3 regions of the Halomonas sp. MMSF_3323 genome follow, and region 3 is predicted to be linked to each of the others. Evidence: predicted binding sites of a transcription regulator. Region 3 holds the regulator's gene; each other region holds the start of a gene.
What was found. The regulator FNR, encoded in region 3, switches genes on or off when oxygen is low (the NO sensors DNR and NnrR bind a similar motif). The targets are predictions, from matches to a motif close to TTGATNTANATCAA.
Positions count from the first base shown of each region.

Region 1 (10,662 bases), on a different contig from region 3:
GCCGTCAAACCGCAGTCGCCCCGCCTCGGGTGCACGCCGCCGTGCCAGCACCGCCAGCACCCGCGACGCCAAGTCGGGATCATCGGTGGCGAGACACACCCGCTGGCCCGCGCGAATACGCAGATGCAGGGTGCAGCCACCCACCCGCAGGTGCTCCAGATCCAGCGGCACCGGCCGTCCACGTCGACGCACTCGCGGCAAGGCCTCGGTCCGCGCGAGCAGTGCCCGACACTTGTCGCGGGCGACACACCAGGCGCTGTAGCGATCCCATACGCCGATACATTCGCGCACAGGTACCACCAGGATCGCCAGCACCGACAGTGCCGCGGCGGCGTCCGCCGCCGCCAGACCAAAGCGCGCCGTAGCCCACAGCACCGCCGCTCCACCAAGCCCCAGAGAAGCGTTGGGCAGCGCACGCAGCAGCGATACCCGACGTACGCGACGCACGGCGTCCTCGGCACTGCGACGTCCCTTGCGCTCCAGGCTGGCGATTTCACGGGGCAGGCGATTCATCAACGCCAGCTCGCGGGCGATGGGAATCCGCTCCATCGCGGCAATGGCCACCCCGGCACGCCGCCTTCGCAGATCCCGATGCAGGCGGCCCAGCGCCAGACCCAGCCCGGCGGCCAGCGCCACGGCGGCGAAGATGGGTAGCATGCCGGCCAGCGCCAGGACGGGATCGATCAGCCACAGGCACAGCGCCGCCATGGGAAAGACCACCGCCGCAGACACCAGCCGAGAGATGCCCATGCCGACCCAACCCCGGGCCGCCGTCAGGTCACCGACAAAGCGCAGCGACAGCCCTCCGAGGCGACGACCGGCAGGCTCGGCACCGAGGGCAGCGATGGCGTGGAAGACGACGCTGCGAAGCTCCACCGCGTAGCTCTGGCCGATGGCCTCGCCCCGGACCCTGGCCAGTGCCTGACAGGCAGCTATCACCAGCGCCGCCACCGCCAGTATCAGCAGCGAGGTCAGCGGCAGTTGGGTGGAGGCCGAGCCGGACGTCGAACGCAGTGCGACGAAGACATCGCGGGTGGCGAAGGCCGTGGCCATCATCAGCCCAGCCTGGATGATCCCCAAGCCCACCACCAGCGCGATATGGCGGCCTCTGCCACGCCCTGAGAGTTCGGGAAGCTCGCTCATGCGGCGACACCCGTGGCAAGCCGGTTATCCTCTGTCAGGTCCTTGAGCATGGTCTGACCGAGACGCCTTCTGATGATTGGCGCCACCAGCCTCGATACCGCCTCGGGGTCACACAGCGCCTCACGCTTGACCACCGGCAGCCCGGTCTCGCCGCTGGCTTCACGGCTACCGAGCGCCGACAGACTGACCATCCCCGCCAGGGCAAAGGGCGTTTGGCCATGACGTTTGAGCACCGACACACCCCCGACCGCACCCAGCGCATCCGGAGCCGCGAACAGGATACCGTCCAGGCGCTCGATGATCGTGGAATCCGCCAGGATGGCAGCGGTCTCGTCCTGGAACACCCCGTCGGCGATTTCCACCACCACCACCTCGGCACCGCGCGCCGCCGCACCTCCGACCAGCGCCTCGAAGCCACGTTCGATGCGCTCGAGCGGACAGCGGAAGGTCGACGCCATGCCGGCATCGGTAAAGTCACTGACGGCCACCGAGGCGTCAGCGAAGGCGTTGAAGTCACCAAAGGCGCCGGTGCCGGTGGCCTTGACCCCCTCCACCGCAAAGCCCGCACGTTGGAGGCCGTGGGCCAGGCTCACCGCCGCCGTAGTCTTGCCGGCATTCATCGAAGCGCCGAACACCCCAAGCACCACTATGTCATCGGGGATACGCGCATCGGCGATGGCATAGCGGTCAATATTGATCACCTCGCCATGAAGGTCGGCGAGAAAACCCAGCGGTCGCAACTGAGTGGGGCGAGCCATCCTGGCATGTGCCGCCTCGACCTTGCCGGCGATGCCGCCACCGGCCAGCAGATCCATACGCACATCCACCTCAGCGCGGCCCATGAATTGATCCGGTGCGTAGCGATCTCCCACACACAGCACCAGCAGATCACCGGGATAGCTCTCGCTGGGACGGCCGCAGGCCAATTGGACCCGCTTGTGCTGCCCGACCTGGAGGACTTCACACAGGATCAGGTCACCGGCGCGCAAAGGATGGTCGAGACTGACCAGGGAACGGACGTCATCGCGCCTGGCGCGGCGGGTGGTAAAGGCCCACTTGGCGGTGGCGGGGACGGCGAAGGGAGTCACGGCAGCGGCACAGGTCATGGCGGTAATCCTCTGGGATGAAGGCACATCCCGAGGCTACCGTGGGCCGCTCGTTGCATCCTGTCAGGCGGGTGAGCGCGGCATTAAGCCCACATGAACACAAGCTGACAAGGCGCGAAAAAGCGCGTAGCGGATTGGCGACAGCGAACAACCGTGGCCGATAAAGGGCGCTACCCCCCTCCTTCGCCTTGCATCAGGCGCGCAAGCGCTTGCGGTTGCCAAACCTCCCGTCTCGCCGCCCAGAGGCCATCCGCCTATCCTCGAACCAGGGCGCCGGGCTAGAAAGAGCTCTGGATCCGCCTATAGCCTTCCACCAGGCTATTGTTGGTGCGCGCCACGTCTTCGGAAAACGCTGAATCCTGGACCGTTACTCGGGACAGGGTGTCCAGATCGGTCCCGGGGCCAATGCGCTCGGTGGACGGCACATAGAAGTCGTCGGGAAGGTCGCAACCATCTACCACGGCGTTATGGCGCACCACCGCGCCCTTGCCGATAGTGCAGTTGAACAGCACGCTGTTGAAACCGATAAAGGCGCTCTCTCCGACCACGCAGGGACCGTGCACGATGGCGCGATGCGCAATCGACGTGCGTGCACCAATGATCACCGCCGCGCCGGACTTGGAGTGGATGACGACGCCGTCCTGGATATTGGAGTGGGCGCCGATGATCATCGGCTCCATCTTGCCATCGGCATCGACCTCATCGGCACGAATGACCGCGTAGGGGCCGATGAAAACGTTCTCCTCGACGATCACCCGCCCACAGAGAATGGCCGTGGGATCGACAAAGGCGCTGGGGTGGACAACCGGCAAATCGCCGTAGGGATTCTTGCGAATCATTCATGCTTCCTTGGTTGTGATTCCTGCAAATCAGATAGTGATCATCACCCGGCGTGGTCGGCGTGGTCGGCGTGGGCGAATCTTGATGCGACATACGGCGACGCCTTCGCTGAGCCGGTTGGATCATCCGTGGACAAGCCCACCGCGCAGGCACTCGTCCAGACTCAGCATCGCCCTTGCGGGCGGCCATCACGGTCACAAGCGGTGGATGCTTACAGGCGACGCTACTTCCGCGTCCTGGCGAAGTGATGTTCTCTCTGTTCCTGGCGCTGCTTGGCTTCGAGACACAGACGCGCCGTGGGCCGGTGCAACAGCCGTGGCAGGCCGATGGGAACGCCGGTCTCCTCGCAGTAGCCGTACTCACCCGTCTCGACGCGCTTCAAGGCGCTGGCAATATTGCCCAGCAAGCGGGTTTCCCTGTCGGCCTGGCGAAGCTGCAGCTGAAGCTCTTCCTCCTGGGCTGCCTGATCCAGGTCGTCACTCGACCTTTCGCGGGCCGACATGCGCAGGCGAACCTCCTGCAACCGCTCTTCGACCAGCGCCCGTTCCTGCAGCAACCGGCGTCGAAAGAACGCCAGTTGCTCACCGTTCATGTAGTCGTCGTCCGGCATCTCGAGAAGATGCGCTGCGTCGTCCATCGTTGGCATCTCACCGCTCCTCCCGCCAAGCCGATTGCACAAGGCGTCTGAGACCATCACACCCGCACAAATGTTATGTTATAACATTTCTTTGAGGTGGCACAATACACCCGCAAATCCTGCCTCCCAGGGCCACCTCGCTGAGGCGGTCGTTGACCACGTCGCCATCCACGTCCACCAGGCTGGCCCTCCCGCCTCTACCTCGTGGTCCAAAGTGCTGCAGTTCTTCCATGAACCCAGGGAGTCTTTAGACGCATTCAGGAACAAAGTGCGACCTATCACACCCAGGGTCAGGACAAAAAAGCTGCCAGTATTGAGATTCGCCAACTCGACACCCAGGGTGCCAGAAAATTGCCGGAAGGGGTGGAGGCCAGCTGTGTACGCTCAGGTCGGTGTGGTCAGGACGTTATCGTCAGCTTTCTGCAACCAGAGCACCGCCGTAGGCGCTGACGAATTCAGGAGGTAGGCGACGGGGGCGGCCGCTTGAGAGAGCGATGCAGGCGTAGCGGGTACGCGCACGCAGCAGGGTGACACCATCCTGCGGGCGTATGAGTTGAAAGCGGCGGGTCAGGGTCAGGCGCGAGTCGCAGGCGACGATCCAGGTGGCCATGGCCAGGCGTTCGCCCTCGAAACCCGGCGCCAGATAGTCGAGTTCGTGACGGTGCACCGCCATGGCGCGATCCAGCGCCCGGTAGTGTTCCAGGGTCAGACCCAGCTGGCCGGAGTGCTCCCAGCTGGCCTGTTCCACCCAGCGCAGGTACTGGGCGTTGTTGACGTGGCCATAGTGGTCGATGGCCTCGGGCGCCACCAGGATGTCGATCACGAAGGGCCGGGGCAGATCCCAGTCGAAGGCACCGTGTTCAGCGGTCATGATCGTCCTCCTTGCGGCCACCGCAGTTCCAGCAGGTATCGAAGGCCCCTTCGAGCTCCTCGCCGCAGGCCCGGCAGCGCCAGGCGCTGGCTCCTCGAGCGCCTGTTTCACCAGCGCTTCGGCTCGCTCACGGTTGTGCTCGGCGACCCACACCTGGGGCTCGCACTCCAGCGGCGGCAGCTCCCCGGCGCCACCGCCGAGGGTCATGTTGCGCAGTTCGCAGGGGATCCCGGCGGCGTCGAGCAGGTTGCGCACGTGGCCCACCAGCAGGGCGTTGCCGTGGGAAAAGATCAGGGTCCAGGGAACCTCGGTCATGGTGTCTTCCTTGGCGCGGGCTTGCCCAGGCACGATGTGACACTTCCATCGCCCGAGGCAAGCCCCTGCGCCTTTTTCGGCCCAGCGTGTTCGGCCCAGCTAGTTCGGCCCAGCGTGTTCAGCCACGGCGAGTCACGTCGCGCCTATCTAGCTCATGCCTTGTTCAATCGCGCCTTGCTCAGTCGCGAAAGACGCGCACACCGAGCGCCTTGAGGTAGGCGGTTTCGGGGATCGCCGGGTGCACCGGGTGATCCGGTCCCTGGTGGCCCTGGAACAGGATCTGTCCCTGACGATCCTGGTGACGTACCGCACCGCGCACCACGTCGACCAGGCGATCCTGTGCCAGGTGCATGGAGCAGGAGGCGGACAGCAGCAGGCCATCGCGACCCAGCAGGCGCATGGCGTCGCGATTGAGTCGGGCGTAGGCACGCTCGCCGTTGGCGATATCCTTGCGCCTCTTGATGAAGGCCGGCGGATCGAGCACGATCACGTCGAACTTCTCGCCGTCGGCCTTGAGCGCCGCCAGCGCCTCGAAGGCGTCGCCGTGACCCACAGCGACCCGCTCGTGCTGGCCGTTGAGCGCGGCGTTCTCGGCGACGCGATCCAGCGCTGACTCGCTGGCATCCACGCACAGCACTTCGCTGGCGCCATGGGCCGCCGCCTGCACGCCCCAGCCACCGACGTAGCTGAACAGGTCCAGCACCCGCTTGCCAGCCACCCGCTGATTGAGCCAGGCGCGATTGATGCGGTGGTCGTAAAACCAGCCGGTCTTCTGGCCGTCGAGCACGGGGGCGGCGAACTGCACGCCGTTCTCTTCCAGCAGCACCTGCTCCGGCAGCTCGCCCTTGACCACCTCTACCACCTCGCTGAGGCCTTCCTGACGACGACCACTGGTGTCGTTGCGCAGCACCACACAGGCAGGGGACAGCACCTTGTCGAGTGCGTCGAGCAGCTCGTCCTTCACCGCTTCCATGCCGGCGGTGTTGAGCTGGACCACCAGCACCTCGGCGTAGCGGTCGATGACCAGCCCCGGCAGCAGATCGGCCTCACCATGGACCAGGCGATAGAACGGCTTGTCGAACAGGCTCTGGCGCAGCGCCAGGGCCTGATTCAGGCGATGCACCAGCAGCGAGCGATCCAGCCGCATGCTCGGGTCACGCGAGACGATGCGGGCGCAGATCAGCGAGTTGGGATTGACGTAGGCCAGACCCATGGGCTTGCCATTGGCGGCCTCGACGATGACCTGCTCACCGACTTCGAGCCCCTTGAGCGGCGTCTCGGCGATGTCGATCTCGTTGGAATACAGCCACAGGTGGCCGGACTTGAGGCGACGATCGGCGTTCTTTTTCAGGCGCAGCGGACGAGTCACGGTGATCACTCTCTCTACGGAAACTACATGAATAATTGGGCGAGCCCTTCAAGCATCGACAGGACTAACGTTGGCAACGAGGGCAAAACACACTGGCGCGCTGCCCCAGAGTCACGTGCTTCAGCTCACCGCCACAACGGCGGCAGGGTGCGCCGGCACGCCCATAGACGTTGAGGCGCTGGGCGAAGTAGCCGGGTTCGCCGGTGCCGCTGACGAAGTCGCGCAGGGTGGTGCCGCCCTGGGTGATGGCCGCGGCCAGCACCTCCTTGGCGGCGGCGGCCAGGCGATCGTAGCGCTCGCGTCCGATGCGACCGGCAGCGCGGCGCGGATCGATACCGGCCAGAAACAGCGCTTCGCTGGCGTAGATGTTACCCACCCCGACGACCACGGCGTTGTCCATCAAGAACGGCTTCACCGCCGCCTGGCGCCCCCGCGACAGGGCGTACAGCCGGGCGCCGTCGAAGGCCTGCGACAACGGCTCGGGGCCTAGCCGCGACAAGCGGGTATCGTGGGCCTCGTCGTCCCGGAGCCAATCGACGAAGCCGAAACGACGCGGGTCGTGATAGCGCAGGATGACGCCGTCCTCGAGCACCAGGTCCACATGGTCGTGTTTCCTGGGCAGCTCACCGAGGCGGGCAATACGCAGGCTACCGGACATGCCCAGGTGCCAAAGCAGGGTGCCCTTTTCGCGCACTCCGCCGCCGTCGTCCGACCGGGACGCGGCCGTACAGGTACCCTCGGTGCTGGCGACCGTCTCGCCGTTCTCGACGTTTTCACCGCCCTCGCCCGACAGCACCGGCAGCAGCAGGTACTTGGCGCGACGGCGAATCTCGCCGAAGCGGGCGCCGATCAGACGATCGGCGAGATCCTCAGGCACCGGCACCCGCAGGCGCGACTGGCGCACCAGCACCTCACGGATCTCGCGCCCTTGTACGTGGGGGGCGATGCCGCGCCGGGTGGTCTCGACTTCGGGAAGCTCGGGCATGGCGCACCTGAGGCCTGGGGTTAGAGCGGCGAGCAGCGAGCGACATCATGCCATCGCCCAGGGCCGCTGATAGGGACATACGCAAGAACCCGACCTCGGGGCCGGGTTCTCGGTAACAGGCGACAACTCGCCTGCGGTGGAAGCGAGATCAAGCCTTACTTGATCTTGGCTTCCTTGTACATCACGTGCTTGCGAACCACCGGATCGAACTTCTTCATTTCCATCTTGTCCGGAGTGTTACGCTTGTTCTTGTCGGTGGTGTAGAAGTGGCCGGTACCGGCGCTGGACACCAGACGAATCTTGTCACGCATGAGACTTCTCCCAGTTTGCCGCCTGGTACGCGTCGTGCACACCAGGCCAGTCATTCAAGTCGGCGGAGGCCGTTCGCTCAGGCGAACCAGTTGGCTCCCGAGGACGTCACCCTTAGATGGCGTCGCCGCGCTTACGGATATCGCTGAGCACCTCTTCGATGCCCTTCTTGTCGATGATGCGCATGCCCTTGGAGGAAACACGCAGGGTCACGAAACGCTTTTCGGACTCGACCCAGAAGCGATGGCTGTGAAGGTTCGGCAAGAAACGACGACGGGTCTTGCGCTGGGAGTGTGAAACGTTGTTACCAGTCACCGGGCGCTTGCCGGTAACCTGACATACTTTGGACATGAGAGCCTCCAACCGCGTGGCGAGTTGTTCAAAACCTGTCGGGCAAACCGGGAAGGGCGAGAACCGAAGGGATGTGTCGCAGACTGGCCGCGCGGTGCCGGCGAAAGTCCGCATTCATCATGCCCTCAGCAACCTCGAGCCCTGTCATGAGCCCCGTGCTTTTGACCCAAGGGAATTCAAAGGGTGCACTTTATACCAGACCCTGCCTCCATGGGCAAGGGATACACCAACGTTCGCCAGGTCGCTCGCTCACGGCCCGTGTCGAGGTGCTCGAAACGGCTCCGCTGCGTCGACGGCGATGACGTGACGTGTTCGGGTAGAGAGTCGCCCGGCCAGGACGCGATAGGATCGAGACGATCCTCGCCCCGCCTGGGCCAGCTCTCTTTGCGCGCGGCGCATTATACCCAACCTCGCTCGGCAAATGACACCACTTCTGCGTCTCCCACCACAAAATGATCCAGTACACGGATATCGAACAGGCCCAGTGCCTCTTTCAGGCGATCGGTGATACGCCGGTCGGCATCACTGGGCTCGGCCACCCCGGAGGGATGGTTGTGGCACAGGATCAAGGCGCCCGCCCCCAGCGCCAGGGCACGTTTGGCCACCTCACGTGGGTACACCGAGGCGCTGTCCAGGGTGCCGCGAAACAGCACCTCGAAGCGGATCACCCGATGCTGGGCGTCGAGAAACAGTGCGGCGAAGGCCTCGTGGTCCAGATGACGAAGCTGAGCGGAAAGAAAGGTCCTGACCCGCGCGGGAGAATTCAGCGCCTGACCCCGCTCCAGATAGCTCGCCAGATGACGGCGCGACATCTCCTGGGCGGCCTGCAGCTGAACGAAGGTGGCAAGCCCCAGGCCACGCTGGGCACAGACCTCCTGCTGATGCGCCTCGAGCAGGGCACGCAGTCCGCCGAAGGCACCCAGTACGTCCCGTGCCAGGTCCACCGCGGAGCGTCCTGCCACCCCGACCCGCAGCACAATTGCCAGCAGCTCGGCGTCGGATAGCGCGGTGGGCCCCAGCGTCAGCAGCTTCTCGCGAGGGCGCTCGCCCTCTGGCCAGTCTCGTATCGACATCCCTGTCTCCTGCTCCGTTGCTCTCGTCACACCCTGTCGTCACATCCTCTCGACACGCTCTGTCATCACACCCTCTTCTCACACGCAGCCGCCACATCCTGTCGTCACACCCTCTTCTCACACACTCTTGTCACATCCTCCCCTCACGCCCTGTCGGCGAGCGCCGACATACCCGTTGAGTCTAGTGCGGTCTGCCTGATCTGGAGCCAGGGTGCGCGGCTACGCATGATCCGGTACCGGTGGTAAGGTAGAGGGCTGACTCTGGCTGCGGACTTTTTTCATGTTGCACGCTCCCTCCTCTTCCGGTTGCGGCCTGACCGGCTCAGGCCCCGGCGGCCTGCGCCCCGGGCAGCGGGTTGTGCTGGGCATCAGCGCCGGTATTGCCGCCTACAAGAGCGCCTCTCTGGCCCGACTGCTGGTGCAGGCGGGCTGCGAGGTGCAGGTAGTGATGACAGAGGGAGCCCAGGCCTTCATCACGCCACTGACGCTGCAGGCGCTGACCGGACGCGCGGCGCGCACCTCGCTGCTGGACCCCGACGCCGAGCTCGGCATGGGGCATATCGAACTCGCCCGCTGGGCCGACCTTATTCTGATCGCCCCCGCCACCGCCGACCTGATGGCGCGCCTGGCCCAGGGCATGGCCGACGATCTGTTGACCACCGCTTGCCTGGCCAGCGACGCCCGACGGATGCTGGCCCCGGCGATGAACCAGGCCATGTGGCGCCATCCGGCGACCCAGCGCAACGCCGCCCGGCTGGTCGAGGATGGCTGGGCCCTGCTGGGGCCCGACCAGGGCGACCAGGCCTGTGGCGACGTCGGCCCGGGACGCATGATGGAACCGGAGGCCATTCTCGGCGCCCTGCTGGATGCCGGCTCTCCCTCCACGCCCCGGACAGCGACAGGCGTCGTGGGAGAGAAAGGCAAAGCAGTGCCCCCGGACGCAGACCTTCATGTGGTGATCACCGCCGGCCCCACCCGGGAGCCGCTGGATCCGGTGCGCTACCTGTCCAATCACAGCTCCGGCAAGATGGGTTTCGCCCTGGCCGAAGCGGCCCGGGACAGTGGCGCCCGTGTCACCCTGATCGCCGGCCCCGTCAGTCTGCCGACGCCCTCGGGCGTTGCCCGCCACGACATAGAAACCGCGGAAGAACTGCTCGCCGCAGCCGAAGGGCTGATGGATGGCTGCGACATCTTCATCGGCTGCGCGGCGGTGGCGGACTATCGCGCCGAGGCTCCGGCCGAACACAAGATAAAGAAGCGCGATGACGACGACGGTCTTACCCTGAAGCTGGTCAAGAACCCCGACATCATCGCCACCCTGGCTGCCCGCGATCCGCGTCCGCTGATGGTCGGCTTCGCCGCCGAGACCCGCGACGTGGTGCGCTACGCCGAGGGCAAGCTCGCGCGCAAGGGGCTCGACATGATCGTCGCCAACGACGTCTCCCGGGAGGGACTCGGCTTCGGCTCGGACCGCAATGCCGCAACCCTGGTGTGGCGCGACGGCGAGTCTCTCGCCCGCCGCGAAGAGACCGACCAGGACAAGGCCAGCCTGGCCCAAGCCATCATCGCCCAGGCCCGAGCCTGCCTCGAGGCGCGACGTCAGACGGTGCGGCCGAACCCGCGCTGAGCCACGACACCACTTATTTATCAGGAAGCCTGTCTG
Region 1 is NZ_JASHIT010000024.1:17,360-28,021, reverse strand. Features, by position in the region: gene RBB39_RS13265 (hypothetical protein) at 1-1,143, opposite strand, end outside; gene RBB39_RS13260 (hypothetical protein) at 1,140-2,249, opposite strand; gene RBB39_RS13255 (carbonate dehydratase) at 2,528-3,088, opposite strand; gene RBB39_RS13250 (TraR/DksA C4-type zinc finger protein) at 3,313-3,735, opposite strand; gene RBB39_RS13245 (thioesterase family protein) at 4,139-4,597, opposite strand; partial or broken gene RBB39_RS13240 (putative signal transducing protein) at 4,760-4,912, opposite strand; gene RBB39_RS13235 (class I SAM-dependent rRNA methyltransferase) at 5,091-6,281, opposite strand; gene mutM (bifunctional DNA-formamidopyrimidine glycosylase/DNA-(apurinic or apyrimidinic site) lyase) at 6,346-7,266, opposite strand; gene rpmG (50S ribosomal protein L33) at 7,422-7,577, opposite strand; gene rpmB (50S ribosomal protein L28) at 7,690-7,926, opposite strand; gene radC (DNA repair protein RadC) at 8,325-8,999, opposite strand; gene coaBC (bifunctional phosphopantothenoylcysteine decarboxylase/phosphopantothenate--cysteine ligase CoaBC) at 9,280-10,626, shown strand.
Region 1: RBB39_RS13250 (TraR/DksA C4-type zinc finger protein) is a predicted target of FNR. The motif match lies at 3,818-3,831, and genes of this name have one in related genera.

Region 2 (10,662 bases), on a different contig from region 3:
GGCTCCACCCATACTCTCGGCGCCTACGAGCGCGACTGGAAATGACAGGAGGCGAGATGACCGCTGCTTCACTGGAATTGAGCCTTGGCCCGGTGTCCTTCTACTGGACCCGCGAGCGCTACTTCGCCTTTTATGAACAGGCCTGCCACTGGCCGCTGACCAGCGTCACCCTGGGCGAAACCGTGTGCTCCCGGCGGCGCGACATGAAGCTCGCCGACTGGCTGGAGATCGGCCACCAGCTCGCCGCCGCCGGCAAGCAGGTGATCCTCGGCTCGCAGACCCTGATCGAGTCCAACGCCGACCTGCGCGACCTGACCAGGCTGTGCGACAACGGCGACTTCCTGGTCGAGGCCAACGACATGAGCGCGGTGCACCGGCTGTCCGAGGCGGGCCTGCCCTTCGTCGGCGGCCCGGCGCTCAACCTCTACAATGTGCCGACCCTGGAGATCCTCAAGCGCGCCGGCATGTTCCGCTTCGTCGCCCCGGTGGAGTTGCCCGGCGCCGACCTGGCCCGGCTGCTGTCTGACGCCCGCGAGGCGGGGCTGGCGCTGGACTGCGAGGTGCTGGCCTACGGCCACCTGCCGCTGGCCTGGTCGTCGCGCTGCTTTACCGCGCGTCACCATCAGCACCCCAAGGATCGCTGCCAGTTCGTCTGCCAGGACTATCCGGAAGGGCTGTCGCTGACCACCCAGGACGACAGCCGTCGACTGTTCACCCTGAACGGTATCCAGACCCTGTCCGGGGCCTGTCAGGACCTGCGCCACGAGCTTGCCGAGATGGCCACAATGGGCGTCACCACGGCCCGGCTAAGTCCGCGTTCAGAGGGGATGGATGAGGTGGTGGCGGACTTCGACCTGGCCCGCCAAGGACGCTACTCGGCGCCCTCGCCGCTGGCGCTGGTGGACGCCGAGCTGTGCAATGGCTATTGGCACGGCCAGGCGGGGATGGATCTGGCGCCGGTACTGGAAGACTGAAAGCCCCTTCCCTCTCACACCACCTCACTCAGGAGGCCGGTTCGCCGGCCTCCATCGCTAGATGGCTCAACCCGCCAGCCAGCAGGCGGTAACCAGGCGCCTAGGCCTGGCGAGGCAGCCAGCGCTGCAGCTGGCCCAGCGCCTCGAGCAGGTAGGGATGCAGCAGTTCCATTTCCTGCCCATCCAGCAGGTTCTTCACCGTCAGCCCCAGTTCGGTATCGCCCTCCAGGCACAGCCGGCGCTGGAAGAACAGGCTGTCCGGGTCTTCCTCGCGGCTGGCCAGGCAGGCGAACTCGCGCCAGCCCCCCGCCACCTTCACCTCCCAGGGCGCGTCGGTGACCTGCAGGCGACCGTGCGTGAGGGTCAGGGTGACCGCCAGCGCCAGATCATCGATGGACAGACACACCCGGCGCCCTTCAAGCACGTCGAACTCACCGTCGGCCAGTGGCTCGGCCAGGGTGCGGTTGAGCCAGGGCTCGAGACTCGTGCGCAACAGCGGCAGGGGCAGCGGGCCGAGACGGCGCATCAGTGACAGATGCAGACGATGGGGCACCCGGGTCAAGGCGCCAGACGTCAACGACGACGGCAACGAAGGAAGGGTGGGCAGGGCAGGAAGGGCAAGAGAAGGCAACGACAGCGAGCCGAGCGGCGACAGCGACATGACGGGTTCCTGGTCAAGCGGCACGACGCCGCCGGGTCATGCTAGCGATACCGTCGCCCTCGGTTCATGACGCCCATCAAGCCCTCTGGTGTAGCGCTCGTTGAACGCTCTGACACAGCCGAATGCCGGGGTCGAAATGGGAACTCTGCTACACTGCTGACATCATCGGGTTCGGCCCCTTGGCTTCACCCAGGTTCCGCAGAGCATTGAGTTCACAAGCGGAAAAGGAGCAACGATGTCCATCGAAACCAGCTTCGAAGGCTACCTCAAGGCCAAAGAGGGTGGCCACCTGCGTAGCATGAAGATATCGCATCGCGGCGCCGTCTCCGTGGACAGCGCCGAGCTGGTGCGGTCGCGCAAGGTCAAGAGCAACGTCAGAGCCCTTCGCCGCAGCCTCGATCGCAGGGACAGCAAGCCGGAATGAGCGGCATCAAGCTGCTGCCACCTTTCGTCCTGCTGGTGGCCGGCTTTCTGCTATGCCATTCGATCCCTTCCTGGCGACGCTACGTCATTCGTGCCAACGGACAACAGCTGACCTTGCGCAGCGCCATCGCCGGCTTTGGGGCCGCCCTCCCGGTCTTCGCTGTGCTTTACCTCCTGCACGCTTTCTCTGCCCCCTCCGCTTCTCCTTACGCCTACCCAGACACCCAAGGCGAGCCCTTCGGCGAGCCCTTCCTTCAGACGTCGCTGGTTACCCTCACTATTGCGATCATCTGCCTGGCGTTTACGAAACTGGTGGCCTGGTACTATGCCTTCTATCTGGGCCAATCCCGTCTGCGCCAGCGCCTGGCCGGGTTTGCGCGTCGCAGCGTCGGGGCTAGTGTCTATCACCGACTGCAACGAGCAGCACAGTGGTGCCACTGGCAGAGCTATCGCTTCACCGTCCACGCCATGCGCAAGCTGATAGAGGGTGACCATGCCGAAACCCTCTACCTTGGCAGCCTGCTTGGCACCGGCAGCGGCCTCTGCATGTTCGTGCTGGATTCTCGCAAGGTGATCATCGGCAACGTGACTGGCATGCCCGAACCCTCGGCGCCCAAGGAGGAAAGCCAGATACGTGTGTTGCCCTACTTCACCGGGCATCTGTGCGAAGCCCATCTCCAGTTGCATATCACCACCGACTACACGCCCTACCTGGACGCCCAGAGTCGGGGCGAGGCCCACCGCGACTACGCCTTTGACATCGTGCTGGCCGCCCACAAGACCAGCTACGTCCGGGAGTTCGACATCCGTTTTTTCCGCAGCCGGTTCATCAACCACCACTGCCCCTGCGGCCACCCCGTCTACAACACCACCCGCTCCGGCCAGGCTCAGCCGCCTGGGGCGTCATAGCGCCTGCTGTCACGACGCTGGCTGAACGAAAACCACCCCTCCAGACACAACGATGGGCCCCGAAGGGCCCATCGTTGTGACGCTGGGTTGTTCGCGCGCCAGCCGTGCTTTCTAGCCACGTATTCTAGTCGTGCTTTCCAACCAAACGTCGACTAGCCACACTTCGACCAGCCGCAGCCGGCGTAGCAGGTGGGGCAGCCGTCCATCATGATCAGCTCGCCGCGACACTCGGGGCAGTTGCCGACCACGGCGGGGCTGGCGCCTTCGGCGGCGGACTCGGCAGGCTTGCCATCCAGCGGCTCGACCGCGCCGCTCGGGGTCTCGTCCTCGACCTCGGCGGGGTACCAGCCGTGGCCGGAGGCCTGGCGCCGGGCGTAGCGGCTGACCAGCTCCTCCACCGGAATCTGGTTGCCGTCGATGTCGAGGAAGCCGCGACGATAGAGGATCTGCTGGATCGACCAGGCGATGGCGGCGACCTCGGAGTCGTGGAACATCGGCTTGTTCCAGCGGTTCATGCCGCAGCGCACCAGGCCCTTGTCCCAGGCCACCTTGCGCAGATCCGCCACCGCCTGGGTGACGTAGCCGCCGCGGGCGGCCAGCGACAGGCTGCGCATGGTGGCGGTGATCCACTGGTGTTCGCTGGACAGCTGGCCGGAGGGGAAGAAGAACTCCACCGGGCGCTCGATAATCACCCGCTGGCCGTTGAGCACGCCTTCCACCGGCATGAAGGACACCAGCAGGTAGACCTTCTTGCGGCCTTCGGCGCCGACGTAGGAGATCTTCTCGGATACTGCCTCCAGCGTTCCCTCGGGGCGCGAGGGGATGCGCATGGTCAGCGGGTTTTCCTCGGGCAGCGGGGCCGGCGCGGGGGCGGCCTCCTCGCTCTTGACGCGGTAGCCCACGATCTTGGAATTGATTTCGACAGCCATCAGCGGGCTCCTCCAGAAAGATGATGCGGGCGTGACACGCTCACGACCCAGGCATGATGTTGCGGCTCGCCGCTGGTCCGATTACCACTTGCCATAGGTCCCCTCCTTCAAGCCGTCGTAGAGGTTGGCGGCGTTGTGTTCCTCGCCGTCGTAGATCACCGTCTCGTCGCCCTTGAGTTCGAGGGTCTCGCCGTTCTCCAGCTCGAAGATATAGGTGGTGTTCTTGAGGTCATCCTCGCGCACCAGCACGCCCTGGAAGGCCTCCGGGTTGAAGCGGAAGGTAGTGCAGCCCTTGAGGCGGCTCTGGTAGGCGTCCAGGTACAGGTCCTTGAACGCCTCGAAGGCAAAGTCGGTGGGCACGTTGACGGTCTTGGAGATCGCCGAGTCGACCCAGGCCTGGGCCGCGGCCTGCACCGCCACGTGCTGCTTGGGGGTCACCGCGTCGGCGGTGATGAAGTACTCGGGCAGGTCGCTTTCCACCGCGTCGGCGTGCATGAAGTGACGGTAAGCGGCAAGCTCGAAGGACACCACCTCGACCTGCTCCTTGGTCTTCTTGCCGGCCTGGATCACGTTACGGAAGTAGCGATGGGAGAACGACGGCTCGATACCATTGGAGGCGTTGTTGCCCAGCGACAGGCTGATCGTCCCGGTGGGGGCGATCGACGAGTGGTGGGTGAAGCGCGCGCCGTGCTCTGCCAGCTCCGCCACCAGCTGCGGCTCGACCTCAGCGATCTTCTGCATATAGCGGCTGTAGCGCGCGTGCAGGATGCGCCCGGGCACCTTGTCGCCGACCTCATAGCCGTCGCGGCCGAGCTCGGGACGCTCGCGAAGCATCTTCGGCGTCAGCTCGAACTCCTGCTCGAGGATCGGGGCCATGCCCTTCTCGCGGGACAGCTCCAGCGCCTGCTTCCAGCCCTCCACGGCCAGCACTCGGCTGACCTCCTCGGTGAAGCCCAGCGACTCGGCCGAGCCATAGGGCATCTTGAGCATGGTCATGGTCGAGCCGAGGCCGAGGAAGCCCATGCCGTGGCGGCGCTTGGCCTCGATCTCGCGGCGCTGGCCGGACAGCGGCAGGCCGCTGATCTCGACCACGTTGTCGAGCATGCGGGTGAAGATCGCCACCACCTCACGGTACTTGTCCCAGTCGAAGCGCGGCTTGTCGCCGAACGGATCGATCACGAAGCGGGTCAGGTTGACCGACCCCAGCAGGCAGGCGCCCTCCGGCGGCAGCGGCTGCTCGCCGCAGGGGTTGGTGGCGCGGATCTCTTCGCAGAACCAGTTGTTGTTCATGCGATTGACCTGGTCGATCAGGATGAACCCGGGTTCGGCGTAGTCGTAGGTGGAACGCATGATGGTGTCCCACAGCTCGCGGGCCTTGATCACCTCGACCACGCGGCAGGCCACGCGACCTTCGGCGTCCTGGGTGTAGCCGTCCTCGATCACCGGCCAGTCGCGGTAGATCAGCTCGCTGTCATCGACGTCGCCCTTCTCGCCCTCGTGCAGCGGGAAGGCCAGCGGCCAGTCGGCGTCCTGCTTCACCGCTTCCATGAACTCGTCGGTGATCAGCAGGCTCAGGTTGAACTGGCGCAGGCGACCGGCCTCGCGCTTGGCCTCGATAAAGTCGCGCACGTCGGGATGACCGACGTCGAAGGTGCCCATCTGGGCGCCACGACGGCCGCCGGCGGAGGCCACCGTAAAGCACATCTTGTCGTAGATATCCATGAACGCCAGGGGGCCGTTGGTGCCGGCACCGGCGCCGAACACGAAGGCGCCCTTGTGGCGCAGGGTGGAGAACTCGTAGCCGATGCCGCAGCCGGCCTTGAGGGTCATGCCCGCATCCACCACGCTGTCGAGGATGTCGTGCATGGAGTCGCGAATGGTCCGCGATACCGTGCAGTTGATCAGGCTGACCGCGGGCTTGTAGCCCTCGGCTCCGGCGTTGGAGGTGATCCGGCCTGCCGGCACGGCGCCGTTTTCCAGCGCCCAGCGAAACTTCGGCAGCCACTTGTCGGCGGCGTCGCCCTCGACGGCGGCCAGCGCCTTGGCCACGCGGTCCCAGGTGGCCTGAAGGTCGGCGTCGACGGGCTGGCCGTGGCGGTCCTTCAAGCGATACTTGGCGTCCCAGATGTCATACGAGGGGCCCTGCATGGGAACCTCCTGCGACAGGGCGGCGGCCTTGGCGGATGTGGTCATGAAAGCTTGTCTCCGATGAAGTTACCGGCAAATAAACGGGGTCGTAAAGGGGCGGATGCGCGCTCCGGATAAGCTCGGGCACCCTACCAGATATAGTAAAATTTTCGACCGGCGGCACAATATAAACGAAAAATCGGGCCATGGAAGACCCGATCGTTAATTCGGCTTTGGCGCATGAAAGGTAGCGCGGCCTACCCCGGGCGTCTCGCCCCGGGGCAGCCGCGATAGAGCCGGCTAGACGGTGCGCGAGAAGCGCCCGCTGCCGGGGACCAGGTAGGCATCGAAGGCCATGGCCACGTTGCGCATCATCAGGCGTCCTGCCGGCAGTACCCTGAGCGCTTGCTGCTTGATCTCGATCAAGCCGTCGGCCTGCATCTCGTCGAGCTGGTCGAGGGCGCTGGCGAAATGCGTGCGAAAGTCGATAGCGTGACGGGCTTCGAACTCGGCGAAGCGCACCTCGCCGTGACACATCAGCGAGGTGATCAGTTCGGCACGCAGCTGGTCTTCGTCGCTCAACCGATAGCCCCGCAACACCGGCAGCCGCCCGGCCTCGAGGTGCTCGGCGTACTCGGCGGTGGTCTTGACGTTCTGGCTGTAGGCGTCGCCGACCTTGCCGATGGAGGTGACCCCGAGCCCGATCATGTCGCACTGAGCGTGGGTCGAGTAGCCCTGGAAATTGCGCTGCAGGGTACCGTCGTGACGGGCTCTGCTGAGTTCGTCCTCGGGCAGGGCGAAGTGGTCCATGCCGATATAGACGTAGCCCGCCTGGGTCAGCCGCTCGATGGTCAGCTCGAGCAACTCGAGCTTGCGCCCGGGCGGCGGCATGTCCTCGTCGCGGATCAGCCGCTGGGCCTTGAACAGCGACGGCAGGTGGGCGTAGCTGTAGGCGGCGATGCGGTCGGGTCTCAGCGCCACCACCTTGGCCAGGGTGGCGTCGAAGCTGTCGCGGGTCTGCAGCGGCAGCCCATAGATCAGGTCCACCGACACCGAGGCGAAGCCGGCGTCCCGGGCGGCGTCCACCAGGGCTGCCACCTGGGCCTCGCTCTGCACGCGGTTGACCGCCTTCTGCACCAGCGGATCGAAGTCCTGGACGCCGAAGCTCAGACGATTGAAGCCCATCTCGCGCAGTTCATGGATCTGGGCGGGGGTCACCGTACGCGGATCCACCTCCAGCGAGAATTCCCGGCGCTGCTCCGGGGCGAACCGGAAGTGGCGCGCCAGGGCGTCGATCAGCCCCTTGAGCTGGTCATTGGACAGAAAGGTCGGGGTGCCCCCACCCAGGTGCAGCTGGTTGAGCTCCCGGGTCTCGTCGAACAGCGCCGCCTGCAGGGCGATCTCGCGCTTGAGCAGCGCCAGGTACTCAGCGGCACGCTCGCGATTGTGGGTAATGATCTTGGAGCAGGCACAGTAGTAGCAGAGGCTTTCGCAGAAGGGCACATGGACGTAGACCGACAGCGGCTTCGGCTCCCCCTGCTGGCTGCGCTCGACCGCCTGGCGATAGTCGGCGACACCGAAACCGTCGTGGAAGTGCGGCGCGGTGGGATAGGAGGTGTAGCGCGGCCCTGGACGGTCGTACTTCTCGACCAGCGCACGCTGAAACGGCAAAACATCGGATGACATCGACAAGGCCCCTCGTGACACGACCGCCCGACGGCGGCATCTGTCGGCATTGTCGCACGTCGAATCCGCCCGTCCCGGCAAGACGAAGCCAGACATGATCTGCATCAAATCACGGCAGCGGCATCACGGCGCTTGCCCCTGTGGCGTGTTCTCGCCCGAGGTAGTGCAAACGCGAGCCAACCGCAATGATGCCCCTGCCATCCCAGTGATCCCGATCAAGCATAGTACGGAAGACGTACCTCTCCCCGCCTAAAGTTGACCAACGTCATAGGGTATTGTCGCTGAGCGCTCCAATACTCGAGAGTCCCAAGGGACATCCCGCACAAACCGTGATGCCTGACCCAAGCCGCACGCCGCTTGCGTCAGGTATCACGCCCCAAGACCGAGGAGCGCTCATCATGAAATGGATCCCCCTGGCCGCGCTTGGCGCCGCCTGTCTGTTCAGTCTCAACGCCCAGGCCGCCGGCGACGCCGCCGCCGGTGAAACCAAGATCGGCGCCTGCGCCGCCTGCCATGGCACTGACGGCAAGGCCACCGGACCGATCTATCCCAACCTGGCGGGTCAGAACGCTCCGTACCTGGAAAGCGCGCTCAAGGCCTACCGCGAGGGTCAGCGCGGTGGTGGCATGTCCGCCATCATGGCGCCCCAGGCGGCGGCCCTGTCGGATCAGGATATCGCCGACATCGCCGCCTACTTCTCGTCGCTGACGCCCTGATCCCACCCTGGTGCGCGAAGCGTCCTCGGGGCGCTTTGCGCCTCGAGGTCATGCCATGACCCAAGCCCCCCGCCATTTTCCCCGCCACTGGTCTTCTCCCCTGCGCCTGCTTGTCGTGCTGTTGGCGATGTGCTTGAGCCTGCCCGCCCTGGCGCTGGAATTCGATCAGTATCTCGGTGACCTTGGCAGCGCCAAGGGTGACCTCGCGCTGTTTCAGCAGGCCTTTCCCGGCACCGACAGGGTCGAGCCGGTGACCGACCTGCCGTGGCCGGTCAATGCGCTCTACCGTGGCGACGAACTGGTCGGCTACGCCTTCGAGAGCGCCGAGGTCGCGCCGATCCCCGCCTACTCGGGCAAGCCGGTCAACCTGCTGATCGCCATCGATCCTTCCGCCAGCCTGCGCCTGGCCAAGGTACTCAATCATTCCGAGCCGATCATGCTGGTCGGTATCCCGTCAGAGCGCCTGGACGACTTCGCCGGCCAGCACCTGGGTACCTCGGTGACGTCGCGCCTGGAGGTGGGAGAGGACGTCGATGCCATCTCCGGCGCCACCGTGACCGTCATCGTGGTCAACGACACCATCATGCGGGCAGGACGCCTGGTCGCCGCCGCCCTGGGGCTGATCGAGGACCCCGCGGCAGCGCCAATCGCCCGCGTGCGCGACGAGATCTACGCGCCCGCCGACTGGCAGGGCCTGCTCGACCAGGGGGCACTGGGCCACCTGACCCTGCGCCAGGGAGAGGTCGATGACGCCTTCGTCGGCACCCCTGCGGAGCACTACCTGAGCGGCCAGCGTTCGCCCCGCGACGCCACCTTCATCGATCTTTACCTGGGCTACCTCAATGCGCCGAGCGTTGGCCGCAATCTGCTCGGCGAGCGCGGCTACGACCAGTTGATGGCGAGCCTCGCCCCCGGCGAACACGCCGTTGCCCTGCTCGCCGACGGCAGCTTTTCCTACAAGGGGTCGGGCTACGTGCGCGGCGGCATCTTCGATCGTATCGAGCTGGTCCAGGGCAACGCCTCGATCAGCTTCCACGACAGCGACCAGCGCCGCCTGCCGCGCCTGGCCATCGACGGAGCCCCCGCACTCAGCGAACGCGACATCTTCGTGATCCACGAGGACGCCCACTTCGACCCGGGCACGCCCTGGCGGCTAAACCTGCTGGTGCGCCGGGCCTCGGGGCCGCTGACCCAGGAGTTCACCCGCTTTCATCTCGACCAGGCGCTGCCCGAGGCCTTTATCGAGCGTCCCGAGCCGGTGGAGCCCGCCCCGCTGTGGCTCGAGATGTGGCAGCAGAGTCGGCTAGAGCTGATCGGGCTTGGTGCTGGACTGGTGACGCTGTCACTGATCCTGGCGTTCCAGGACGCCCTGGCGCGTCGTCCGCGCCTGCTGCGCCCGCTGCGCAAGGCCTTCCTGCTCTACACCCTGGTCTATATCGGCTGGGTCTCGCTGGCCCAGCTCTCGGTGGTCAATGTGCTGGCGCTGATCCATTCCGTCATCCATGGCTTCAGCTGGTCGGCCTTCCTGATCGATCCGCTGATGTTCGTGCTGTGGGTCTTCGTGGCGGTCACTCTGGTGCTGTGGGGCCGCAGCATCTTCTGCGGCTGGCTGTGTCCCTTCGGCGCGCTGCAGGACCTGGTCAACCAGCTCGCCCGTCACCTGAAGGTGCCGCAACTGACGCTGCCCTTCGCCGTGCACCGGCGGCTGTGGGTGGTGAAGTACCTGATCCTGTTTGGCCTGGTCGGGGTGTCCTTCTACGACCTGGGACAGGCGGAGCGGCTGGCCGAGGTCGAGCCGTTCAAGACCGCCATCACCCTGCACTTCCTGCGCGACTGGGGCTATGTGCTCTACGCCGTGGCACTGATCGCAAGCTCGGCCTTCATGCACAAGGCCTACTGCCGCTACGTCTGCCCGCTGGGTGCGAGCCTGGCCATCGCCGGTCGCCTGCGCCTTTACGACTGGCTAAGGCGGCACCATGGCCAGTGCGGCACCCCCTGCCAGATCTGCGCCAACGACTGCGAGCTGGTGGCCATCCATCCCGACGGTCGCATCGAGGCCTCGGAGTGCCACTACTGCCTGGACTGCCAGATCACCTACGACGACGACCGTCGCTGTCCGCCCCGGGTCAAGCGCAGAAAGCGCCTGGAACGGAATGCGGCGAGGACGCACGGCGACGTGGGTGACGCAGAACCCCGCGGATCAAGCCAGGACGGCGACCCGCGGCGTATACCCTGCC
Region 2 is NZ_JASHIT010000029.1:1,919-12,580, reverse strand. Features, by position in the region: gene RBB39_RS14920 (peptidase U32 family protein) at 1-45, shown strand, start outside; gene RBB39_RS14915 (U32 family peptidase) at 57-974, shown strand; gene RBB39_RS14910 (SCP2 domain-containing protein) at 1,075-1,635, opposite strand; gene RBB39_RS14905 (hypothetical protein) at 1,871-2,059, shown strand; gene RBB39_RS14900 (hypothetical protein) at 2,056-2,967, shown strand; gene RBB39_RS14895 (hypothetical protein) at 3,120-3,896, opposite strand; gene RBB39_RS14890 (adenosylcobalamin-dependent ribonucleoside-diphosphate reductase) at 3,978-6,089, opposite strand; gene hemN (oxygen-independent coproporphyrinogen III oxidase) at 6,324-7,709, opposite strand; gene RBB39_RS14880 (cytochrome c) at 8,108-8,425, shown strand; gene RBB39_RS14875 (NosR/NirI family protein) at 8,481-10,662, shown strand, end outside.
Region 2: RBB39_RS14910 (SCP2 domain-containing protein) is a predicted target of FNR. The motif match lies at 1,702-1,715, and genes of this name have one in related genera.

Region 3 (10,662 bases):
GCACCCCATCGCCCGCGCCTTCGCTGCCTGGCGCGACGCCAGCTGCCAGGCCAGCGAACTGCGCAATCACCCGGGGCAGGGCGTGGAAGGCGTGATCGACGGCCGGCGCTGGCGACTGGGCCAGCCGCATTTTGCCTGCCTGGGCCGACCCGTTCCTGAGCTCCCTGGCGCAGGGCTTTGGTTGCTGCTGGCCAGCGAAGGCAAGCCCCAGGCCTGGTTCAAGCTCGACGATCAGCCCCGTGACGACGCCGCCGAGACCCTCGCCGCCCTCGCCCATCGGGGGCTTGCCATCGAGATCCTGTCGGGCGACCGCGCAGTCAACGTCGGCCAGCTTGCCCGCACGCTGGGCGTCGATCAGTGGCGTGGCGAGGCCACCCCCGAGGACAAGCTCGGGCACTTGAAGGCGCGACAGGCACAGGGTGAAAAGGTGGCCATGGTCGGTGATGGCATCAATGACGTGCCGGTACTGGCCGGCGCCGACCTTGCCATCGCCATGGCCGGGGCCAGCGACCTCACCCGCACCCGCGCCGATCTGGTATTGCTGGGCGAACCGCTCACGGGTATCGTCGAAGCCATCGAGGTGGCCGGTCAGACCCGTCGCATCATTCGCCAGAATCTGTCCTGGTCGGTGCTCTACAATGTCGTGGCGCTGCCCGCAGCGGCGCTGGGCTTCGTGCCCCCATGGCTTGCCGCCATCGGCATGTCACTCAGCTCGTTGCTGGTCATCGGCAATGCCCTGCGTCTGCGACGTGGACGCACCAGGCGGACCGCGACGCCTTCACCCGTCACCGCAAGCCCCGGCCCATGAGCATCCTTTACCTGTTGATACCCTTGTCGTTGATCCTGCTGGGCCTGGCGGTCTGGGCCTTCTTCTGGGCGGTGCGCAACGACCAGTTCGAGGACCTCGAAGGCCCCGCCTATCGCATCCTGTTCGAGGATGAGGACGACACTCGCGGTGCCGATGACGGCGCTTCCTCTTCCGAAACGCCTGCGCAGACATCCGATCGTGATCCATCGTCCAGAGGGCCTGAGTGAACCCTACCGGCCTGGAACTGCCTCCCATGATGGCGGCCTTCGTGTTTGGCCTGCTCGGTGGTGCACACTGTATTGGCATGTGCGGCGGCATCATGAGCGCTCTGACCTTTGCCATCCCCCCCAGCATGCGTCAACCTTGGCGGGTGAGCACACTTGTGCTCGGCTACAATGTAGGTCGTATCACCAGCTACTGTGTGGCGGGCGCTCTGGTTGCCACCCTGGGTTCGGTGATCGGCCTTTCGCCGACCCTGCGTGGCCTGATGCAGATCGTCGCCAGCCTGATGTTGATCCTGATGGCGCTTTACATTGCCGATCTATGGAAAGGCCTGCGTCACGTCGAGGCACAGGGACGTCACCTCTGGAGGTACCTGGAACCCGCAGGCAGACGCCTGTTGCCGGTGGTGCGTCTGCCCCAGGCGGTGGCGCTGGGCGCCATCTGGGGCTGGCTGCCCTGTGGCTTGGTGTACTCGATGCTGGCCTGGAGCCTGGCACGGGCCGAGCCCCTCGAGGGCGCACTGCTGATGGCGAGCTTCGGTCTTGGCACGCTTCCGGCGCTGGTGGTGACGGGCCTCGCCGCCAGACAAATGCAGGCCCTGCTGGCGCATCGGGCAACACGCCTTGTCGCCGCTGGCATGATCATCGCCTTTGCCGTCTGGCAACTTTGGACTGGGCTGCATCAATGACGCATCCTACCTCTAAGTTATTAATCCTAAAGAGGTAGACGCCACTTTTAGCTGATCTGAGGGTGTAGAATAGTGCCATCAACGTGCTGTACGGGCGACGTCTGTTCTCCCCATGGCCCAGTCAATATCGATCCCAGATCCACAGGAGCTGCGAATGAGTCCTACGGCCCAAGATCGGCGGCGTCCCATGCTGCATGAGACTCGCTGTGAGTCCTGCAGCCTGAGTTCCTTGTGCCTTCCGCTGTCGCTGGAGACCGCCGACCTCGAGCGCTTCGATTCCATCATCCGTCGTCACCCGCCGATCAAGAAAGGTACACGATTGGTCGAGCAGGGAGATCGCTTCACCAGCGTCTTCGCGGTCCGATCGGGGAGTCTCAAGCAGATCACCACCGAAGGCAGCGGCGAAGCTCAGTTGACCAACTTCTTCCTGCCCAGTGAACTGGTTGGCCTGGATGGCATCGACGACGGCCGCTATCCCGGCAGCGTGGTGGCGCTGGAGACCACCACGGTGTGCGAGATTCCCTTCGACCGCCTCGATGCGCTGACCCAGACCCTACCGGAGCTGCGTGCCCAGCTGTTCCGCACCCTGAGCAAGGAGCTGCGAGAGGACCGCCGGATGATGCAGCTGCTGTCACGCAAGACCGCCGATCAGCGCCTGGCCTGCTTCTTCCTCGGCCTGTCTGACCGCTTCCGCCGCCGCGGCTATTCACCGTTCAGCTTCCGCCTGTCCATGTCCCGCGCCGACATCGGCAATCACCTGGGGCTGGCGGTGGAAACGGTCAGCCGTATCCTCGGGCGTTTCCAGCAGCAGGATCTGGTGGCGGTATCGGGACGTGAGGTCAATATCCTCGACCTGACCGCGTTGTCGACCCTGGCCGACACCGAAGTTACCTGAGCGGGCCTGGCGGCAGTGTGCCGGGCTTGGCCAGCAGCGCCCGGTACCCAGGATCTGGAAAGCAAAGCGTAATAGATGGCGTGTGACAAGAAAGAGGCCGCATCCGGAGATGCGGCCTCTTTTGCTGTCATGGCGTCATGCACATTCGCTGTTGGCGAGATCAGCCGGCATCCACCACGTCGATGCGCCGGGCCTGGCGTTCGGCCTGTACGGCCTCCAGCCCCTCGAAGTCGAACAGTTGCCGATCCGCCAGCTGCGACGGCGCCACATTGGTCACCGCCTTGAACATGCTCTCGAGGCGCCCGGGATGCTTGACCTCCCACTCGGCCAGCATCTCCTTGACCACCTGGCGCTGCAGGTTGGGCTGGGAACCACACAGGTTGCACGGGATGATCGGGAACTCCATCGCCTCGCTGTAGGCCTGGATATCGGCCTCGCGGCAGTACGCCAGCGGGCGGATGACGATGTTCTTGCCGTCGTCGGAGAGCAGCTTGGGCGGCATCGCCTTGAGGCTGCCACCGAAGAACATGTTCAGAAACAGCGTCTCGAGAATGTCCTCGCGGTGGTGGCCCAGGGCGATCTTGGTCGCCCCGATCTCCTCGGCGAAGCCATAGAGAGAGCCGCGCCGCAGGCGTGAGCAGAGCGCGCAGGTGGTCTTGCCCTCCGGCGTCTTCTCCTTCACCACCGAATAGGTGTCGCGCTCGAGGATGTGGTAGTCCACGCCGATGCTGTCCAGATAGTTCGGCAGCACATGCTCCGGAAAGCCCGGCTGCTTCTGATCCAGATTCACCGCCACCAGCGAGAAGTTGACCGGCGCGTTGCGCTGAAGGCTGCGCAGGATCTCGAGCATGGTGTAGCTGTCCTTGCCACCAGACAGACACACCATGATCTTGTCGCCTTCCTGGATCATGCCGTAGTCGATGATGGCGTTACCGGCCTGGCGGCGCAGGCGCTTCTGCAGCTTGTTGAACTCACGCCGTGCCTTGGCCTGAACTTGGGCTTCCGTCTGATCGCCATCCGCAGCAGGGTCGGCCGGGCTGACGCCGGCATCGATCGAGAGATGGTCATCCTCGGGGGTACGGGGATCGAACAGGGTGGCGGAGGCGGACTGTGGCGACATGGGAGCGGGACATCACGGCTGAAAATGAAAGAGGCGCCAGTCTACCATCCGGACGCTTTAGTGGCGAAGAGGTCAGCGACCACTCACCCCGGCGAGGACAATAAGGGTGGGGCTTTTCGTCGGCAGCTCATCGGAAACCGCCAAGGACGACACCGCCGTAGTGGCGCCCTTGCGCGTCGTGGCCTGGTCTGGCCTGGCAAGTCGAAGAACGCAAGTGCCTGTCAGCCAGGCCCTAGACGACGTTCAGCGCCAGCAGATAGCGCACCACCACGCCCAGCAACAGCAGCAGGATGCCGGCACGTTGCCAGCCAAACTCGCGCACGGTCAGGGTCAGGCGCTTCTCCCAGAACTTGACCATGCCCCACAGGTCCCGGGTACGGCGATAGTACTGGAGGTAGGCCACCAGCACCGAGACCAGGCCCAGCGCCAGCAGCGTGGGCTCGAGAAGGGTCAACATGGCGTGCAGACTCATGACAGGATCTCCTTGCAGGTGAATGGTTGCCGGTGCGGGCGGCACCGGGTCAGCGCGGATGACGGCAACGGGTCAGCGCGGATGACGGCAACGGGTCAGCGCGATGGCGCCGTGAGTGCCCCGCTCTCCAGGCGCAGATGCATCAGCGCCGTGGTGACGGCGTCGCCCAGGGCCGTATGGCGTCCCATGATCGGGACTCCAAGTCGCTCTGCCAATTGTTCAAAGGTCGGCTGCACCTCGATTTCCGGGTGACTTCGGCGCAGCCGCTTGCGGTACTGCTGGGCCACGTCGATGGTGGCGTTGGGCAGCGAGAAGCCAAACTCCGCCTTCAGGTAGCGATCCAGCATGGCCAGGTCGAAGTCGATACACCAGCCGACCAATGGGCGATTGCCGATAAATTCCAGCAGCGTCGTCAAGGCCTCGCGTACCTCGAGGCCGCCTTCCAGGTCGACCCCTCGCAGGCGATGGATGCAGATGGAGTCACCACTCAGACTGGCAGGACGCGCGAGCCGCAGGTCCAGCGACTCGCTGGTCAAGACGCGATCGTCACGGATGCGCACCGCAGCGATGGACACCAGCTCCGCATGACGGGTATCCAGACCGGTGGTTTCGCAGTCCAGGGACACCAGCTCATCGCCGGTATAGGGATTGAACAGCCAGGCGAAATCGCCATCGGCCTGCCGACGCCTGTCGGCCACACGCCTGATCGCTCTCAGCATCGGGTACTCTCCCAAGCGAAACCATTGACGCCAAGGCAGCTTGCCCTGGGGGGCTGCCTCGACACTCATGCATACTCCAGGTGATAGCGGTGGGACAGGCTGGCCTTGAACTCCTTGACCAGGTGCAGCGCCTCGCGCAGCAAGTCCCGCTCCAGTGAATTGAGCGACTGCACCACCACCCTGTCCGGGGCGTCCGTGGCCCGGGCATCGTCGCGCCGGTAGGCCAGCTGCGCCCGAAGCCGAAGCTCACAGAACAGCGACAACGCCTCGCCGAGATCCTCCGCCACCACTCGCTCGATGCGCCCGAGTGACGCCAGCGCCGCCAGCCGGTCGTGGGTCGAGGTCTCGCGCAGCCCGCACTCCAGCGCCATGGTGCGAACACCGTGGACGATGGGAAAGATGCCACCCTTCTTGATGTCGACGCCGTGCTCGGGCTTCTTCAGCGTTCCAAACAGGGTCAAGGGCGTCGAGAACCGCAACACTCCCCTCGCCAGATGGGTCAGCAACAGTTCATTGCCCCGTGTTTCTTCGACCAGCACGTCGTGGAGTCGGTCCACCAGGGCAAAGTCACCGGCCACCCCCGAGGCGTCGGCAAGCACCGCCAGACGCATCAGGCTTTCTCCGTCGGGTTCGCTGACCCAGCGACGGATGCGCGCGCGCCATTGCGCAAGGGTGCCGACCCACTGGGGGTTGGAGACCATGATGTTGCCCGGGCAGCGAGGATAGCCCAGATCGTCGAGCACGCTGGTGAACCGCGCGGTATCTGCGCTGAGCTCGTCCCACTGCTGGTCATCGGCCAGGATCAGCGCATTGTCCTGGTCGGTCTTCAGGATCTGCTCGCCGCGCCCTTCGCTGCCGAGCACCAGCAGACAGGCGCGCTCGCGCTGAGGGGACGGCATCGAGAAGTGCCAGGCCTTGCTGATGATGCGCCCATTGAGCGCCGACAGCATGCCCATGGCGAAGCGCATGCGTACCCCTTGGGCCATCAGCGCCTCGACCAGCTCCGGCGCACGCTGACTTGCTTCGCTGAGCGAGGCCAGGGTCGTCGCCTGCTCGACCTGCAGGCTGACCACGTAGCTGCGGCTGGAAAAGAAGCTGAGCACATCGGTCAGCTCCACGACACCGATCAGCCGCTGGCCCTGAAGCACCACCACCCTGGCCACCTTGTGGCGGGTCATCTCGATCAGTGCCTCGAACAGGTACTGGCTTTCATCCACCGTCACCAGCGACAGATGAGCGATACCACCGACCTCGGCATCACCGTCGCACCCCTCCAGCACCAGGGCCTCGAGCAGGTCGGTCTTGGTCAGCATGCCAGGACCATCGGGCGTCTCGACCAGCAGGCTGTCGGCGCCCTTGTCCTTGAGGGTCAGCACGGCGTCGCGAATGCATGTCGTCGAGCCGACCTTGAGCGGTTCACGCATGCACTCGTTCACCCGGGCGAGCATGAATCCGGCCAGGGTGACCCCGCCCTCGGCGCGACGTTCGGCCAGCAAGCGCGTCTTGCTGATCAGGCGCTGGTGAAAGTAGTCCGAGAAGGCGGCGTTGTTCTCGCACAGCGACAGAAACAAGGTGTGCGGCATCAGATAACACAGGCTTTCTTCTTCGGCGACGAAGCGGTAACGGCTCTGGCCGTTGATCACGCTGATGGCACCGAACAGATCGCCCCCGGTGTAGTGGCCGATGCGCCCCGCGGCGGGGCCCTCGGCCGGGTCCAGTTCGGCGACTTCGCCCTTGTGGATCACAAAGACGAACTCGCCGGACTGCCCTGCATCGAGGATCACGTCATCCCGCCCGTAGTAGGCGATATCCAGCCCGCCCAGGACCCGCTCGCGCTCGGCCTCGTCTAGCAATGAAAACGGTGGATGAGTGAAGTCGATGTCGATCATGTCTGCTCCATGACCGACCCCGGCGAGGCCGGGGTCGGGGAGTGTTGTCGTCTGGCAGGGGGCGACGGATGGTGGGCCGACGCCCCTGCCTGATGGCCCGCTCTAGTGAGCGTGGGCCTCCCCCGCGCCTCTCGGCACACGCACGTTCTCCACCAGTTCCTGGATGTGCTCCGGCGGTGCCGCGGTTGCCCGCGAGACCACGAAGGCCACGATGAAGTGGAGGATCATGCCGAGGGTACCGATACCCTCCGGCGAGATGCCGAACCACCAGATCGAAGGATCGGTGTTGATGAACTTGGTGTAGACGATGTAGATGAAGGTGAAGCTCAGACCCAGCACCATGCCGACGATGGCCCCTTCGCGGTTCATGCGCTTGTCGAAGATGCCAAGCAGGATCGCCGGGAAGAAGGACGAGGCAGCAAGACCGAAGGCAAAGGCCACCACCTGGGCCACGAAGCCCGGCGGGTTGATGCCGAAGTAGCCGGCCACCACCACCGCCACCGCAGCAGCACTACGCGCCGCCAGCAGCTCCCCCTTCTCGCTGAGGTTCGGATTGATCTGCTTCTTGATCAGGTCATGGGACACCGCCGCCGAGATCACCAGCAACAGACCGGCTGCAGTGGACAGCGCCGCGGCCACGCCACCGGCGGCCATCAAGGCGATCACCCAGGCCGGCAGGCCGCCGATCTCGGGGTTGGCCAGCACGATGATGTCACGATCGATATAGACCTCGTTGGGGCTGTCGGTAGGCGTATTGGTCACCACCCGCTGCCCGTGCTCGCCGGGAGTTTCCTCTTCCAGCGGGCCGCTTTCGAAGGTCGGCTTGCCCTCGAACGGCGCGCCCGGCCCCATCTGCACCCGACCGTCGTCGTTCTTGTCGAGCCAACCGATCAGGCCCACGCCTTCCCAGCTCTTGAACCAGGCCGGTGCCTCTTCGTAGCTGGTCTCGTGTACCGTCTCGATGATGTTGGTGCGGGCGAACACGCCGACCGCCGGAGCGGTGGTGTAGAGCAGTGCGATGAACACCAGCGCCCAGCCGGCGCTGACCCGGGCGTCACGCACCCGCGGCACGGTGAAGAAGCGCACGATGACGTGGGGCAGACCCGCGGTACCGCACATCAGGGCGGCGGTGATAAAGAACACGTTGATCATCGGCTGGCTGCCGTCGGTGTAGGGCGTGATGCCCAGATCCGTCAGCAGACCGTCGAGACGATCGAGAATGTACTGGCCGCTGTCGTTGCCGGCGGCATCGACGAAGGTGGCACCGAGCCCGGTCTGCGGCAGCACGTGGCCGGTCATCATGATCGACAGGAACACCGCCGGCACGATGAAGGCGGTGATCAGCACGCAGTACTGAGCCACCTGGGTGTAGGTGATGCCCTTCATGCCACCGAGCACCGCGTAGAAGAACACGATGACCATGCCGATGACCACGCCCAGATTGACCTCGACTTCGAGGAAACGGGCGAAGACGATACCGACGCCGCGCATCTGACCGGCGACATAGGTAAAGGACACGAAAATAACGCAGATGACCGCCACGGTACGGGCGATATTCGAGTAGTAACGGTCACCGATAAAGTCCGGCACCGTAAACTTGCCGAACTTGCGCAGGTAAGGCGCCAGCAGCATGGCCAGCATGACGTAGCCACCGGTCCAGCCCATCAGGTAGACCGAGGCGTCGTAACCCAGATAGGCGATAAGGCCCGCCATGGAGATGAAAGAGGCCGCCGACATCCAGTCTGCCGCGGTAGCCATGCCATTGGCGGCAGGGTGGACGCCGCCGCCGGCGACGTAGAAATCCTTGGTAGACCCGGCACGCGACCAGATCGCGATACCGATGTAGAGCGCGAAGGACGCCCCTACAAATATATAGGTAAGTAGTTGTACATCCATGGAATCAATTCCCGTTCATTGACGTTATTTTGCGGGTGTCACTGTTCGTGGACGTCGTACTCTTCATCGAGCTTGTTCATCTTCCAGGCATAGAAAATGATCAGCACGATAAAGGTGTAGATGGATCCCTGCTGTGCAAACCAGAAGCCGAGCTTGAAGCCAAAGAACTGGATATTGTTGAGTACATCCACCAGCAGAATGCCGAAGCCATAGGAGACGATGAACCATACGGCCAGACAGCCGAGGATGGTTCGTATGTTTCGTTTCCAGTAGGCCTGTGCGCTCTTGTCTAGCATAAGGCTACCCTCAAGAAGTGGTTTGATCGCCAAATGCCGCCGCAAAGACGACACAAAGGCTCGAGAAGCAGACTAGACAAAATGGCCTTTCCTGGAACGATAACTTTAGTCGAAAAGCATAAATGCACTGCACCAAGAAAACTATTAAACAAAGCATTTCAGTAAGTTACAAGTATTCCTGGAATATTAGCCGATGGTCTATCACTACAAAGGTGCAATCCACCTTAGTCGCGATTCAAGGCCTTGAGACCAGGCAATGCCTTTCCCTTGATGGCGCAAAATTCCGTCAATGCTTCGCACTTCAGGCGCCCGAATCGAGGCAACCACGCTGCGCCCCTGCCGAGCAGGCCGCCAATGCCCTAGAATGGCCGCTGACGTCGAGGAGGTGCCCATGTTTGCCGGTTGGCTATTGATCGCTGTTTCACTGCTCTACATCGCCGTGCTGTTCGCCATCGCCTGGCGCGGCGATCGTCGTGCACGCCACCTGGGGGCCAGCCATCGCCGCCCGCTGGTCTACAGCCTGGCGCTGGCGATCTACTGCACCTCCTGGACCTTCCACGGCGCCGTGGGCCAGGCGGCGACCTCCGGCTGGTCGTTCGCCAGCATCTTCGTCGGTCCGGTACTGACGCTTCTATTGTTCTGGCCGGTACTGGCCAAGATGGTGCGGGTCGCCAAGCACCAGAACGTCACCTCGATCGCCGACTTCATCGCCTCTCGCTACGGCAAGACCCAGTCTCTGGCGGCCTTCGCCAGCCTGGTCGCGCTGATCGGCACCCTGCCCTACATCGCCCTGCAGTTGAAGGCAGTGTCCACGTCCTTTGCCGTGCTCACCGACGCCTCCGACATCACCCAGGCGCCGCTGTTCGGTGACACCGCTTTCTATGTGGCCATCGTCATGGCGATCTTCGCCATCCTGTTCGGTACCCGCCATACCGACGCCACCGAGCACCACGAGGGCCTGATCCACGCGGTGGCCTTCGAGTCGCTGGTCAAGCTGGTGGCCTTCCTGATCCTCGGCGCCTACGTCACCTGGGGCATGTTCGATGGCCTGCAGGACCTGATGACCCGGGCCGACACCCACCTGCAGCTGCAGCGGCAACTGGCCCAGCAGGACTTCGGCCAGAGCTTCTGGGCCCAGACCCTGCTGGCCATGCTGGCGATCCTGTGTCTGCCGCGTCAGTTTCACGTCACCGTGGTGGAGAACACCCACCGCGACGACGCCGCCCGCGCGCGCTGGATGTTCCCGCTGTACCTGGTGCTGTTCGCCTTCTTCGTGTTGCCGCTGGCCGCCGCCGGCCTGACCATCTTCGCCGGCACCGACGTATCACCCGATACCTATGTGCTGTCGCTGCCGATGGCCGCCAACCAGAGCTGGCTGGCCCTGCTGACCTTTATCGGCGGCTTCTCCGCCGCCACCGGCATGGTCATCGTCGCCGCCGTGGCGGTCTCGATCATGATCTCCAACGAGATCGTCATCCCGGCGCTGTTCCGCATGCGCTGGTTCGACACCAAGGCCCGCGACTACGGCCGCCTGGTCCTGCGGGCACGGCGCATTACCATCGCCGTGATCCTGGCCATGGCCTATGGCTTCTATCAGCTGATCGGCGAATTCACCTCGCTGGCCTCCATCGGCATGCTGTCCTTTGCCGCCGCCGCC
Region 3 is NZ_JASHIT010000017.1:86,109-96,770, reverse strand. Features, by position in the region: gene RBB39_RS10675 (heavy metal translocating P-type ATPase) at 1-808, shown strand, start outside; gene ccoS (cbb3-type cytochrome oxidase assembly protein CcoS) at 805-1,035, shown strand; gene RBB39_RS10665 (sulfite exporter TauE/SafE family protein) at 1,032-1,718, shown strand; gene fnr (fumarate/nitrate reduction transcriptional regulator Fnr) at 1,873-2,613, shown strand; gene ttcA (tRNA 2-thiocytidine(32) synthetase TtcA) at 2,774-3,733, opposite strand; gene RBB39_RS10650 (hypothetical protein) at 3,966-4,205, opposite strand; gene RBB39_RS10645 (3'-5' exonuclease) at 4,301-4,993, opposite strand; gene RBB39_RS10640 (DUF294 nucleotidyltransferase-like domain-containing protein) at 4,990-6,813, opposite strand; gene RBB39_RS10635 (sodium:solute symporter family protein) at 6,916-8,709, opposite strand; gene RBB39_RS10630 (DUF4212 domain-containing protein) at 8,748-9,005, opposite strand; gene RBB39_RS10625 (NahK/ErcS family hybrid sensor histidine kinase/response regulator) at 9,397-10,662, shown strand, end outside.